3 regions of the Pseudomonas cavernae genome follow, and region 1 is predicted to be linked to each of the others. Evidence: predicted binding sites of a transcription regulator. Region 1 holds the regulator's gene; each other region holds the start of a gene.
The links. Region 1 encodes sigma-54, which starts transcription at its own class of promoters, with help from an activator protein. Its sites were predicted from a motif close to ANTGGCATNNANNTTGCTNT; they were not measured.

Region 1 (4,871 bases):
CACCAGCCGCATGACCGTGTTCCCCGACAAGGAATATGCGCAGACCCAGCAAGCCGTTAGAATCGAGGCCGCCAACGGGGTGACCACGGCTAATGGAATGAAAGCGTATTTGAAAGACAGCCGGGTGCTCCTGCTGTCCAACGTAAGAGGCCAGCATGAGGTTCGTTAACCAGTTCTCCCTCCGCACCCTGCCCCTGCTCTTCAGCCTGGGTGCCACCATTGCGAGCACCAGCGCCTGGGCACTACCGACCGACCGCGAACAGCCGATCCGCGTGCAGGCCGACAGCGCCGAGTTGGACGACAAGCAAGGCGTCGCGGTGTACCGTGGCGGCGTGATCATCACTCAGGGCAGCATGAAGATCACCGGCGACACGGTGACCATCACCCAGACCGCCGAAGGCGACATCGACGTGTTCACCTCGGTGGGCAAACCGGCCTACTACGAGCAGAAACCGGAGGTCGACAAGGAAATCGTCAAGGCCTATGGCCTGACCATCCAGTACTTCGCCAGCAAGGACCGCATCGTCCTGATCGACCAGGCCAAGGTGATTCAGGAAGGCAACACCTTCGAGGGCGAGAAGATCGTCTATGACACCCAGCGCCAGATCGTCAACGCCGGCCGCGCCACGGGCACCAACGTGACCACCCCGCGCCCGCGCATCGACATGGTCATCCAACCGAAGAAAAAACCCGCCGACCAGCAGGCGCCGCAGTAATGGCCACCCTGAAAGCCCAGCACCTGGCAAAAAGCTACAAAGGCCGCCAGGTTGTCCGCGACGTCAGCCTGTCGATCGAAAGTGGGCAGATCGTCGGCCTGCTCGGCCCCAACGGCGCCGGCAAGACCACCTGCTTCTACATGATCGTCGGCCTGGTCGGCGCCGATCAGGGCCGTGTGCGCATCGATCAACAGGACGTCACCCACCTGCCCATGCATGGCCGCGCACGCGCCGGGATTGGCTACCTGCCGCAGGAAGCCTCGATTTTTCGCAAGCTGTCAGTCGCCGACAACATCATGGCGATCCTAGAAACCCGCCAGGACCTCGACCGCGCCGGACGACGCAAGGAGTTGGAAAACCTGCTGCAGGAATTCCACATCAGCCATATCCGCGACAACCTCGGCATGAGCCTGTCTGGCGGCGAGCGCCGGCGCGTAGAAATTGCCCGCGCCCTGGCCACCGCCCCGAAGTTCATCCTCCTCGACGAACCCTTTGCCGGCGTCGACCCCATTTCGGTTGGCGACATCAAGCAGATCATCCACCACCTCAAGGCCAAAGGCATTGGCGTCCTGATCACCGATCACAACGTACGGGAAACCCTGGATATCTGTGAGACGGCCTACATCGTCAACGATGGCCAATTGATCGCCGAGGGCGATGCCGAGACGATCCTGGCCAACCAATTGGTGAAAGAAGTCTACCTGGGTCACGAATTCCGCCTGTAGTACGGCCGGTGCGCGACAAGGCGGCAGTAGACTAGGAAAACGCCTAAGGATCAGGCATATAATTTGCTTCCTGACGGCACCCCGGCGCCCCGTAGTGGATGGCGCCTCGGCGCCGGCGAATAAGGTACTAAGCCCTCTGCCATGAAACCATCGCTAGTCCTTAAGATGGGCCAGCAGCTGACGATGACACCGCAGCTGCAACAAGCCATCCGCCTCCTCCAGCTGTCGACCCTGGATCTGCAACAAGAGATTCAGGAAGCCCTGGAATCGAACCCGATGCTCGAACGCCAGGAAGATGGCGACGACTTCGACAATGCCGATCCACTGGCCGATGGCGCCGACACTCCGAGTGCTCCCGCCGAGCAGAGCGAGTCCTTCGCGGAAAGCAGCTACCAGGAAGTCAACTCATCGGTCGACAACTTGGAGGAAGGCGAATGGAACGAACGCATCCCCAGCGAACTGCCCGTCGACACCGCCTGGGAAGACATCTACCAGACCAGCGCCAGCAGCCTGCCCAGCAACGATGATGACGAGTGGGACTTCACCACCCGCACCTCGTCCGGCGAAAGCCTGCAAACCCACTTATTGTGGCAGCTCAACCTGGCGCCGATGTCCGACAAGGACCGCCTGATCGCCGTCACCCTGATCGACTGCATCAACGACCAGGGCTATCTGGAGGAAAGCCTGCAGGAAGTGCTCGAAGCCTTCGACCCGGAGCTGGACATCGAACTGGACGAAGTGGAAGCGGTGCTGCATCGCATCCAGCAATTCGAGCCGGCCGGCATCGGCGCGCGCGACCTGCGCGAATGCCTGCTCCTGCAACTACGCCAGCTGTCGGCCAAGACCCCCTGGCTGAGCGAGGCCCAGCGCCTGGCCGGCGACTACCTCGACCTGCTCGGCGGCCGCGACTACAGCCAGTTGATGCGCCGCATGCGCCTCAAGGAAGACGAGCTGCGTCAGGTCATCGAGCTGATCCAGAGCCTCAACCCGCGCCCCGGCTCGCAGATCGAGTCGAGCGAGGCGGAATACGTGGTGCCCGACGTCATTGTGCGCAAACATAACGACCGCTGGCTGGTGGAGCTGAACCAGGAAGCCATGCCGCGCCTGCGGGTCAACCCGCAATACGCCAGTTTCGTGCGCCGCGCCGATGCCAGCGCCGACAACACCTTCATGCGCAATCAGCTGCAGGAAGCACGCTGGTTCATCAAGAGCCTGCAAAGTCGCAACGAGACGCTGATGAAGGTCGCCACCCAGATCGTCGAACATCAGCGTGGCTTCCTCGACTATGGCGACGAGGCGATGAAGCCGCTGGTGCTGCACGACATCGCCGAAGCCGTGGGCATGCACGAATCGACCATTTCCCGGGTCACCACGCAGAAATTCATGCACACGCCGCGTGGCATTTACGAGTTGAAATACTTCTTCTCCAGCCACGTCAGCACCGCCGAAGGCGGCGAATGCTCCTCCACCGCAATCCGCGCGATCATCAAAAAACTGGTCGCTGCGGAAAATGCGAAAAAGCCGTTGAGCGACAGCAAGATCGCTGGTTTACTGGAAGCACAGGGCATTCAAGTAGCCCGTCGCACCGTCGCCAAATACCGTGAATCCCTCGGAATAGCGCCTTCCAGCGAACGCAAGCGACTGATGTGACGGCAACATTGATCCAGGCCAAAGTGTTCCGGTGACAGGCCCGTTAGCCTGTTTTTACACACGGCAATAAGGAGAACGCGGTATGCAAGTCAACATCAGTGGACATCAACTGGATGTGACCGACACCCTACGCGACTATGTCGGCGAAAAACTCGGACGACTGGAGCGCCACTTCGACAAAATCACCAACGTGCAGGTCACCATGACGGTCGAGAAGCTCAGACAGAAAATCGAAGCGACCCTGCACATCGCCGGCGGCGAAGTCGTCGCCAATGCCGAACACGAAGACATGTACGCAGCAATCGATCTACTCACCGACAAGCTCGACCGCCAACTCATCAAGCACAAGGAAAAGCAGCAGGGTCGCCTGCAAGGCGCCCCGGCGCGCTGACACCATTCCCTACCCATGATTCGACTCGAGCACATCCTGACCCCCGGCCGTTCCCTGGTGAACGTGCCGGGCGGCAGTAAAAAACGTGTACTGGAACAAATCGCCAACTTGGTCGCCCGCGAATTGCCCGACCTCGATGGCCAAGATATTTTCGAAAGCCTGGTGGCCCGCGAAAAACTCGGCTCGACCGGTTTCGGCAACGGCATCGCCATCCCCCACTGCCGCCTGCCGGGCTGTGCCGCGCCAATCAGCGCGCTGCTGCGCCTGGAAGCCCCGGTCGACTTCGATGCCATCGACGGCGCACCGGTGGACCTGCTGTTCGTCCTGCTGGTACCGGAAGCGGCCACCGACGAACACCTGGAATTGCTGCGGCAGATCGCCAGCATGCTGGACCGCAGCGACGTACGTGAGCGCCTGCGCCATGCCCAGAGCAGCGACAGCCTGTATCAGGTCGTTGTGGACGTTCAGAACGGTTCCTAAGGAAGTCTCCTCATGCGCTTGATCATCGTCAGCGGCCGCTCCGGCTCAGGCAAGAGCACCGCCCTCGATGTCCTTGAGGACAACGGCTTCTACTGCATCGACAACCTGCCGGCCACCTTGCTGCCGGAACTCGCCGAACGCGCCCTGCTGCACACCGAGCTGCTCGAACCGCTGGTGGCCGTGTCGATCGATGCGCGCAACCTGCCCAGCCAGCTCAAGCGCTTCCCCGAACTGCTCGCCGAGGTGCGCGCCCGCCATATCAACTGCGACGTGTTGTACCTCGACGCCGACGACGCCACCCTGCTCAAGCGCTTCTCCGAGACCCGCCGGCGCCACCCGCTGACCAACGAGAATCGGCCGCTGGCCGAGGCGATCGCGGATGAGGCCAACCTGCTGGGGCCGATCGCCGACCTCGCCGATCTGAAGATCGACACCACCCATCTCAACCTCTATCAGCTACGCGACACCCTCAAGCTGCGCCTGCTGAACAAACCCGAACCGGGTACGGCCTTCCTGGTCGAATCCTTCGGTTTCAAGCGCGGCATGCCGGTGGACGCCGACCTGGTGTTCGACGTGCGCTGCCTGCCCAATCCCTACTGGAAGCCCGAACTGCGCGACCATTCAGGATTGGAGCAACCGGTGGTCGACTACCTGACGGCGCAGCCGGACGTCGAAGAGATGTACCAAGACATCCTCGCCTACCTGAACAAATGGTTGCCGCGCTTCGCCGCCAGCAATCGTGCCTATGTGACGATCGCCATTGGTTGCACCGGCGGCCATCATCGCTCGGTGTACCTGGCCGAGCGCCTCGGCCAAGCCCTCAAACAGCCTCTGAAGAATGTCCAGGTTCGCCACCGCGACCTCAGCTAAGGATTCTTACCGCGATGCCTGCCTGCGAAATCACCATCA
Region 2 (4,871 bases), 2.1 Mb from region 1:
ACTGTGATTCCGGTGCCGGTGCGCTCGGAAAACGGCTTCCGCGTGCAGCCCGAGGATGTCGTCGCGCGCATCACCCCGCGCACCCGCGCCCTGGCTTTGAACAGCCCGCACAACCCATCCGGCGCCAGCCTGCCGCGTGAAACCTGGGAGGCGCTGGCCGAACTGTGCATTCGCCACGACCTCTGGCTGATTTCCGACGAGGTCTACAGCGAACTGCTGTTCGACGGCGAGCACATCAGCCCGGCCAGCCTGCCGGGCATGGCCGAGCGCACCGCGACCCTCAACAGCCTGTCGAAGTCCCACGCCATGACCGGCTGGCGGGTCGGCTGGGTGGTGGCGCCGCCGGCGCTGGCCGAGCATCTGGGCAACCTCGCGCTGTGCATGCTCTATGGTTCGCCGGACTTCATCCAGGATGCCGCCTGCGTGGCGCTGGAGGCGCAATTGCCGGAACTGGAGGCGATGCGCGAGGCCTATCGCCAGCGTCGCGACCTGGTCTGCGCCAGCCTCGCCGACTGCCCCGGCCTGCGTGCGCTGAAGCCCGATGGCGGGATGTTCGTGATGGTCGATATCCGCCCCACCGGGCTTTCCGCCCAGGACTTCGCCGACCGCCTGCTGGATCTTTACGGGGTTTCCGTGCTCGCCGGCGAGGCCTTCGGCCCCAGTGCCGCCGGGCATATCCGCCTGGGCCTGGTGCTTGGCAGCGCGCCGCTGCAGGAAGCCTGCCGGCGCATCGCCCGCTGTGCCGCGGAGCTGGTGCAGGAGAAGCGCTATGCGTAAACACCGGACACTCTTCATCGACGGTGCCTGGGTCGCTCCCTCCGGCCAGGGCTTGGCCGAGGTGCTCAACCCGGCCACGGAACAGGTCATCGGCCAGGTGCCGCTGGGCGACGAGCGCGATGTCGAGCGCGCGGTCGCCGCCGCGCGGCGGGCCTTCCCCGCCTGGGCGCGTACCCCGGCGAGCGTGCGCGCCGGCTATATCCGCGCCTTGGCCGAACAGCTGAAGGCGCGGGCGGAGGAGATGGCCGGCGTGATCACCGCCGAGCTGGGCATGCCGGTGCAATGGTGCCGGGCGGTCCAGGTCGAGGGGCCGCTCGAGGGGCTGGAGAGCTACGTCGAGATCGCCGCGCTGATGGACCAGGTGCGCGAGGTCGGCAACTCGCTGGTCATCCGCGAGCCGGTCGGCGTCTGTGCCTTCATCAATCCGTGGAATTACCCGCTGCATCAGTTGCTCGGCAAGCTGGCGCCGGCCCTGGCCGCCGGTTGCACTGTGGTGGTCAAGCCGAGCCAGGAGACCCCGCTGCATGCCTTCCTGCTGGCCGAGATGATCGCGGCCAGCGGCCTGCCGGCGGGGGTGTTCAATCTGGTCAGCGGGCCGGGTTCGAAGGTCGGCGAGGCGCTGGCCAAGCACCCGGACGTGGACATGGTTTCGTTCACCGGCTCCACCGGCGCCGGCGTGCGCGTGGCGCAGGCGGCGGCGCCATCGGTGAAGCGCGTGTGCCTGGAGCTGGGCGGCAAGTCGCCGCTGCTGATTGGTGAAGACGCCGACCTGGCGGCCGCGGTGCGCCACGGCGTGCAGGACGTGATGATCAACTCCGGGCAGACCTGCACGGCGCTGACCCGCATGCTGCTGCCGGCCAGCCGCTACGCCGAGGCGCTGGAGCTGGCCCGCGCGGAAACTGAAAGCCTGCGCATCGGCGATCCGCTCGACCCGCAGAGCTTCCTCGGCCCCATGTGCTCGGCCGCCCAGCGCCGCACGGTGCGCGACTACATCCGGCTCGGCCAGGAGGAGGGCGCACGCCTGCTCTGCGGCGGTGCCGAGGCGCCAAGCGAATTCGAGCGCGGTTACTACGTGAAGCCGACGCTGTTCGCCGACGTCGACAACCGCATGCGCATCGCCCAGGAGGAAATCTTCGGCCCGGTGCTCTGCCTGATCCCCTACGCCGACGAGGAGGAGGCCGTGCGCCTGGCCAACGACTCGCCGTTCGGCCTGTCCAGCGCGGTCTGGGCCGGCACTCCCGAGCGCGCCCTGACGCTGGCGCGGCAACTGCGCGCCGGGCAGTGCTTCGTCAACGGTGGCGCCTTCAACTACCGCGCGCCGTTCGGCGGCTACAAGCAGTCGGGCAACGGCCGCGAGTGGGGCGAGGAGGGGCTCGGCGAGTTCGTCGAGTACAAGGCCATCCAGCTTTAGCCAGCAGAACACCCTGAACATTCCAAGGAACATCCATGAACGTATTGATAGTGCATGCCCACCCGGAACCCCAGTCGTTCACCGCGGCCCTGCGCGACCTGGCCGTCGAGACGCTGCGGGGCCAGGGGCATCAGGTGCAGGTCTCCGACCTGTACGCGATGAACTGGAATCCGGTGGCCAGCGCCGACGACTTCGCCGCCCGCGAGAACCCGGACTACCTGGTCTACGCCCTGGAGCAGCGCGAAGGGGCGAAGAACCAGAGCATCGCCGCGGATATCCAGCAGGAGCTGGACAAGCTGCTCTGGGCCGATCTGCTGATCCTGAATTTCCCGATCTACTGGTTCTCCGCGCCGGCCATCCTCAAGGGCTGGATCGATCGGGTGCTGGTCTCCGGCATCTGCTACGGCGGCAAGCGTTTCTATGACCAGGGTGGTTTGCGCGGCAAGCAGGCGCTGGTCTCGCTGACCCTCGGCGGGCGCGAGCACATGTTCGGCGAGGGGGCCATTCACGGGCCGCTGGAAGACATGCTGCGGCCCATCCTGCGCGGCACCCTGGCCTATGTCGGCATGGAGGTGCTGCCACCCTTCGTCGCCTGGCATGTGCCCTATATCAGCGCCGAGGCGCGCGAGGACTTCCTGCGTGCCTATCAAGCGCGGCTGGAAACTCTCGGCCAGGACCAGCCGCTGCAGTTCCCGCGCCTGGAGCAGTTCGACGACAGGCTCTATCCGCTGAACCGCAACGCCTGATCCGCTCGTGAGGGCGGCGGCAACCTTCCTAGGCTTTGCCGCCCGCCTTGCCAGGGGGCGGAAAAACCTTGCCGCTTGCGCTGGTCCTGTCGCCATTCACGATTACAAGCTATTGAATATAAAGTAAAAAATAATATGGCACGGCCTTTGCTGAAGATCTGGTAAGCAAACCAGTAACGCCACTGGCAAAGGTTCCGCGACCATGAGCATCAGTTTCGACAAAGCCCTCGGCATCCATGAAAAGGCACTCGGCTTCCGCGCCCAGCGCGCCGAGGTGCTGGCCAACAACATCGCCAATGCCGACACGCCGAACTACAAGGCGCGTGATCTGGATTTCGCCTCGGTCCTCGCCGAGCAGAGCGAAAAGGCTCAGCGCGGCACCTTTCAAATGAATCGCACCGACAGCCGCCACATCGTCGCGCAAGGCCTCGGCATGGCTGACGCCGCGCTGCAGTACCGCACCCCGATGCAGGCGTCGATCGACCAGAACACCGTCGACCCGCAGCTGGAGCAATCCAACTACGCGGAGAACTCGGTGCAGTTCCAGGCCAGCTTCACCCTGCTCAACAGCAAGTTCAAAGGGCTGATCGGCGCCCTGCGCGGCGAATAACGGAGACTTCTGCCATGTCACTAGCCAGTGTGTTCAACATCGCCGGAACCGGCATGAGTGCTCAGACCACCCGCCTGAACACCATCTCCAGCAACATCGCCAACGCCGAGAGCGTGTCTTCCAGCGTCGATCAGACCTACCGCGCCCGCCATCCGGTGTTCGCCACCATGCTGCAGAGCTCTCTGAGCGCCAGCGGCGACCGTGGTTCGCTGTTCGCCGACGAGGATCAGTCCGGCGCCGGCGTGCAGGTGCTTGGCGTGGTCGAGGATCAGAGCAGCTTGACGCCGCGCTACGAGCCGAACCATCCGGCCGCCGACGAGAACGGCTATGTCTACTACCCGAACGTCAACGTCATGGAGGAAATGGCCGACATGATCTCCGCCAGCCGCGCCTTCCAGACCAACACCGAAATGATGAACACCGCCAAGCAGATGATGCAGAAGGTTCTGACCCTGGGTCAGTAAGGCGCACGAGGGATAAGCATGAGCACGAATAGCGTAGGCGGTGTCGGCACTTCGGCGCTGGACCAGTACCAGATCAAGTCGGAAACCAAGAGCAAGGAACTCGGCAAGAACGAGTTCCTCAACCTGCTGGTGGCCCAACTGAACAACCAGAACCCGCTGGAGCCGCAGGGCAATGGCGAGTTCATCGCCCAGCTGGCGCAGTTCAGCCAGGTCGAAGGGGTCGAGAAGCTCAACGACAGCATGAGTTCGCTGCTCTCCGGCTATCAGTCGTCGCAGGCGCTGCAGGCCTCTTCGCTGGTGGGGCGCAAGGTGATAGTGCCGAGCGAGACGGCGGTGGTGGATACCAGCGAAACCTTCAAGGCCAGCGCGGTTCTGCCGACCAGCAGCAGCAACGTCTACGTCAACATCTATGACAGCGCCGGCAGCGTGGTGAACCGCGTCAACCTCGGTGAGCAGGCGGCCGGCAATGTCAGCTTCATGTGGGACGGCAAGGATTCGAGCGGCAATCTGTTGCCGCCCGGCACTTACAAATTCGAGGCGCAGGCGGTCTACGGCGCGGAAACCAAGGGTCTGTACACCATGCTGCCGGCCAACGTCGACAGCGTCACCCTCGGCCAGAACGGCGGCGAGCTGATGCTCAACCTGGCCGGTATCGGCAGCGTCGGCCTGTCCCAGGTTCAGGTCATCGGTCAGTAACTCACAGATCAGCGTTTTGCAGCTGCAGTCGCCGGAGCAACCGGCCAAGGAGTCTTGAATGGCGTTCAATATCGGTCTTAGCGGTTTGCGGGCAGCCACCAGTGACCTCAACGTCACCGGCAACAACATCGCCAACGCCGGCACGGCGGGCTTCAAACAGTCGCGCG
Region 3 (4,871 bases), 2.1 Mb from region 1:
TGCATCACCGGCAACGGCGGTTTTTGCATAGCCTGGTGAATGGTGGTTGCCGCCGACCGTTGCGGGTGCTAAATCTTCCACCTTCGTAGTTGTCCGATCTTTTCGTTGCATAAGGAGTTCTGCATGGCGATCACCTCGCACCCCTCGGCCGATGGACAGGAACTGACCATCTCGATCCAGGGGCGTTTTGATTTCGGTGCGCATCAGGAATTTCGCGATGCCTACGAGCGCGTGAACCTCTCTCCGAAACGCTACGTCGTCGATCTCGAGGGCACCACTTACCTCGACAGTTCGGCGCTCGGCATGCTGCTGTTGCTGCGCGATCATGCCGGCGGCGACCATGCGCAGATCAGTCTGGTCAACTGCAACCCGAACGTGCGCAAGATCCTCGCCATTTCCAACTTCGAGCAGCTGTTCAAGATCGCCTGACACCATGCCTACGCGTCTGTCCATTCTGATCGCCGAGGACAACGCAGCCGATCGCATGCTGCTGTCGACCATCGTCAATCGCCAGGGTCACCGGGTGCTGACCGCCAGCAACGGCCTGGAGGCGGTGGCGCTGTTCGAGCAGGAACGCCCGCAGCTGGTGTTGATGGACGCCCTGATGCCGGTGATGGACGGTTTCGAGGCGGCGCGGCGGATCAAGCAATCGGCCGGCGAGGCGCTGGTGCCGATCATCTTCCTCACCTCGTTGACCGAGGGCGAAGCGCTGGTGCGCTGCCTGGAGGCCGGCGGCGACGACTTCCTCGCCAAGCCCTACAACCGGGTGATCCTCGAGGCCAAGATCAAGGCCATGGATCGCCTGCGCCGCCTGCAGGCCACTGTGTTGGAACAGCGCGACCTGATCGCCCGGCACAACGAGCACCTGTTGTCTGAGCAGCGGGTGGCCAAGGCGGTGTTCGACAAGGTGGCGCACTCCGGTTGTCTCGACGCGCCGAACATCCGCTACCTGCAATCGCCCTATGCGCTGTTCAATGGCGATCTGCTGTTGGCCGCCTACAAGCCCTCCGGCGGCATGCACGTGTTGCTCGGCGATTTCACCGGCCATGGCTTGCCGGCGGCGATCGGTGCCATGCCGCTGGCCGAGGTGTTCTATGGGATGACCGCCAAGGGCCATTCCATGACCGAAATCCTTCGCGAGATGAATGCCAAGCTCAAGCGCATCCTGCCGCTGGGGGTATTCTGCTGCGCGACCCTGGTCAACATCAGCCTCCAGCGTCGTACCCTGAAGGTCTGGAACGGCGGCCTGCCGGATGGCCACCTGTTGCGCGCCGGCAATGGCGAACGGCTGCCGCTGGTGTCGCGCCATTTGCCGCTGGGGGTGCTGGAGCCGGAGGCCTTCAACGACGACTGCGAGATCTACCCGCTAGAGCCCGGCGACCGCGTGTTCCTGTTCTCCGATGGCGTGCTGGAGGCGCAGGACAGTGAGGAGCGCTTGTTTGGCGAAGAGCGCTTGCAGGCGCTATTCGAGGCCAATCGTCAGCTCGAGCGGCTGTTCGAGGAGATCCAGCAGGCGCTGAGCCATTTTCGCGGCAAGGCGCAGGACGACATCAGCATGGTCGAGGTGCAGCTGGTCGAGGAGGGCGCCTTGCCGCGGCCACCGCTGGCCTTCGTCGACAGCGGCCAGAGCAGTCCGCTGGATTGGGCGGCCAGCTTCGAGTTCCGCGCCCAGACCTTGCGCCGCTTCAACCCGCTACCGTTCCTGCTGCAACTGCTCCTCGAAGTGCGGGGCCTGCGCGCCCAGGGCGGGGCGCTGTACAGCGTGCTCGCCGAGCTGTACTCGAATGCCCTCGAACACGGCGTCATGGGCCTGGATTCGACGCGCAAGCGCGATGCCGTCGGTTTCACCGAGTACTACCGCGAGCGTGGCGAGCGGCTCGCCAGCCTCGACCAGGGCTACGTGCGCTTCCACCTGCAACTGCTGCCCGAGGCGGACGGCGGGCGCTTGGTCATCCGGGTCGAGGACAGCGGCGCCGGCTTCGATGTCGAGCGGGTGCTGGCCCAGCAGCAGGCTCTGGACTGCTTCAGCGGTCGTGGCTTGCGCCTGGTGCGCGAGCTGACGCAGAACTGTTCCTGGGAGAACGATGGGCGGGTGGTCTGCGTGGAGTTTCACTGGTCGGCTCAGGCATAATTCCGTCACCTACGATCAAGGAGTGACCGGGTGGCCGATTTGCATCTCGACAATGCCGTGCTGCTGGCTCTGCAGGACGTGATGGAAGACGAATATCCGCTGTTGTTGGATACCTTCCTGGCCGACTCCGAAGAGCGTGTGCGCTCGCTCAACGCGGCCCTGCAGGGCCGCGACGCGCAGGCGCTGCGGCTGGCGGTACACAGCTTCAAGGGCAGCTGCAGCAATATGGGTGCGCCGCTGTTGGCCGCCCTGTGCAAACAGCTGGAAGAGATCGGCCGCCGCGAGCAACTGGCGGAAGCGCCAGCCGTGCTCGAGCAGATTGAGCGTGAGTTCGCCATCGTCCGCATCCTGTTCAAATCCGAGCGCCAGCGCTACCAATCGCGCACCTGAGCGCCGGACTGTCCCGGTCCAAACAGCCTGTTAAGCACCCTTCGCACAAAAGCTGGCCCAAGCCTTGCTACAAGCCCTGGCACGACCCATCCACATTCGTAGGGTGGGTTAGCCGCAGGCGTAACCCGCCAACCCTGCTGGACGTCGGTGTCCATGGCAACACCGCTGGTGGGTTACGCCGCTGCGCGGCTAACCCAGCCTACAGAAGCCGTGCTCAATATCTAACCGGTACATAGCCATTTTTAACGCCGCGTGGCCGACGCGCAGCAGATCGTAAACACTCCGCACAAAAGCTGGCCCAAGCCTTGCTATATCCCTGGCACGACCCATCCAGCACGGAGAGTGCCCATGTCCGTTGCCCCCGACCTGCTCCTCACGTCGAAACCCGAGGTGAAGCCCAAGGCGCCTGTGGCGAAAGCCCCGGCGCATACGGCCGAACCGCGTAAAGACGAGGCTTCCAGCTTCGCCCAGGTGTACGCCAAGGAGCGTCAGGCAAAGGCCGCCGAAGGTAATGATGAGGCGGCCAAAGCGAAGTACGACAAGTCCAAGGAGCCCGAGCGCGCCGACGATACGACGGCCGTGGTTGCCGCCGGCGAGCCACCGCTTGCCGATAGCGGCAAACCCTTGCCGACCGAGCCGGCGCAGCCCGATCCAGCCATGCTGCTGGCCATGGCCGGACAGATGCCGGGCGAGGACGGTGTGCTGCTCGATGTCGAGGCCGAAGGCGAGGAGGCTGCCGCGCTACCGCTGTCGGCCGGCACCAACCTCATGGGTTCCGGGCCGGCGAGCCTGACCGAGGCCAGTCACGACCCGCAGTTGGATGCGCTGAACGAGGTGGCCGGCGTCAACCTGGCGCTCGGTCTTGGCGCCAAGAACCCAGCTGTCGCTCAGCAGTCTGCGGCATCCGCCGGCGCGCCACCGGCGCTCAACAGCGTGCAGGGCTTCGCCGCCGCCATGGCGGCCTTGAGCGACCCGGCCAAGCTGCAGGGTGAAGCCAAGTTGGAGGCGGAATTGCCACTGGACGAGCTGAGCGGCGAGGGCCTGGAAGGCCTCAAGGACAGTCCAAGCGACCTGCGCACGGAGAGTTTCGCCAACCGTCTGAGTGCCCTCAGCCAGGCTATCGCCCAGCAGAGTGCGCCGAGCCAGCGGACCGCGCTGGTGCCAGGGCAGCCGATTCCGATGCAGCAGGGCGGCTGGAGCGAGGCGGTGGTCGACCGGGTCATGTGGCTGTCCAGCCAGAACCTCAAGTCCGCCGAGATCCAGCTCGACCCGACTGAGCTCGGGCGCCTGGAAGTGCGCATCCACATGGCCCAGGACCAGACCCAGGTGACTTTCGCCAGTCCCAACGCCGGTGTGCGCGATGCCCTGGAGGGGCAGATGCACCGCCTGCGCGACATGTTCGCCCAGCAGGGCATGAACCTGCCCGATGTGAATGTCTCCGACCAGTCGCTCAATCGCGGCTGGCAGGGACAGGGGCAGGGTGAAAGCGGTCGCGGTGCCTCTCAGTTCCGTGGCGGCGGCGAGCACTTCGGCGCTGACGAGGAGGTGAGCCTGAGTGTCAGCGAGATCCGCTCCTCCGCCGGCGGTGGCGGGCGCAGCCTGGTGGACTATTACGCCTGACGCGGATGGCCGTAGGTTGTGAGGCGCGCAGCGACGAAGCCCAACAGCGAGCTTTCTGCACCCTGGGCGTGGGGCTTCGCCGCGCTCAGCTTTTGTAGAGTGGGTTAGCCGCGTAGCGGCGTAACCCACCAGCGGTGCCGCCCCAGGCTCCGCTGTTCGGCAGGGTTGGTGGGTTACGCCTTCGGCTAACCCACCCTTGAATCTGCGTTCTTGTTCCAGGCCTCCCCCGGAGTTCCGTGAAGAACCTTTCATTCAGGGTGACAGCCTCCGGCCATCCTGATATATCCGCTGGCCTCCGACGGCGAGGCAGGGAAGCTGGCATAACACTTGCTGAATCCCCCGCAACGCGCTTGCAACACCCAACAGTGACGGATTATTGGCATGGCTAAGAAAGAACCGGCACCGCCGCTGCCCGGCAGCGACGCGAAACCGGCAGGCAAACTCAAGCTCATCATCGTGATCGCCGTGGCCTTGCTGCTGGCGGTTGGCCTGTCCATCGGCGGTACTTGGCTGGTGCTGCACAAGAACTCGGCGGCCGACGAGGCCAAGAGCGAGGAGGCGGCCGAGGGTGCCGCTCCCGGCAAGCAACCGGCCATTTACGAACAACTGGCCCCGGCCTTCGTGGTCAACTTCAAACAGGATGGCCGGCAACGATACATGCAGGTCAGCATTGCCCTGATGGCGCGTGACGAGGCCCAGTTGAAAGCCCTGAAAGTCCACTTGCCGATGT

Region 2: flgB (flagellar basal body rod protein FlgB) is a predicted target of sigma-54. The motif match lies at 3,069-3,088, and genes of this name have one in related genera.
Region 3: D3880_RS09140 (flagellar hook-length control protein FliK) is a predicted target of sigma-54. The motif match lies at 2,814-2,833, and genes of this name have one in related genera.

Annotation. Positions count from the first base shown of each region.
Region 1 is NZ_CP032419.1:4,072,273-4,077,143, forward strand. It holds gene lptC (LPS export ABC transporter periplasmic protein LptC) at 1-169, shown strand, start outside; gene lptA (lipopolysaccharide transport periplasmic protein LptA) at 156-716, shown strand; gene lptB (LPS export ABC transporter ATP-binding protein) at 716-1,441, shown strand; gene D3880_RS18545 (RNA polymerase factor sigma-54) at 1,583-3,091, shown strand; gene hpf (ribosome hibernation-promoting factor, HPF/YfiA family) at 3,174-3,482, shown strand; gene ptsN (PTS IIA-like nitrogen regulatory protein PtsN) at 3,498-3,962, shown strand; gene rapZ (RNase adapter RapZ) at 3,975-4,832, shown strand; gene D3880_RS18565 (HPr family phosphocarrier protein) at 4,847-4,871, shown strand, end outside.
Region 2 is NZ_CP032419.1:1,944,102-1,948,972, forward strand. It holds gene D3880_RS08975 (pyridoxal phosphate-dependent aminotransferase) at 1-777, shown strand, start outside; gene D3880_RS08980 (aldehyde dehydrogenase family protein) at 770-2,188, shown strand; gene D3880_RS08985 (NAD(P)H-dependent oxidoreductase) at 2,224-2,934, shown strand; gene flgB (flagellar basal body rod protein FlgB) at 3,137-3,544, shown strand; gene flgC (flagellar basal body rod protein FlgC) at 3,559-4,008, shown strand; gene flgD (flagellar hook assembly protein FlgD) at 4,027-4,704, shown strand; gene D3880_RS09005 (flagellar hook protein FlgE) at 4,763-4,871, shown strand, end outside.
Region 3 is NZ_CP032419.1:1,974,792-1,979,662, forward strand. It holds gene D3880_RS09125 (STAS domain-containing protein) at 124-429, shown strand; gene D3880_RS09130 (fused response regulator/phosphatase) at 434-2,131, shown strand; gene D3880_RS09135 (Hpt domain-containing protein) at 2,162-2,521, shown strand; gene D3880_RS09140 (flagellar hook-length control protein FliK) at 2,870-4,141, shown strand; gene fliL (flagellar basal body-associated protein FliL) at 4,523-4,871, shown strand, end outside.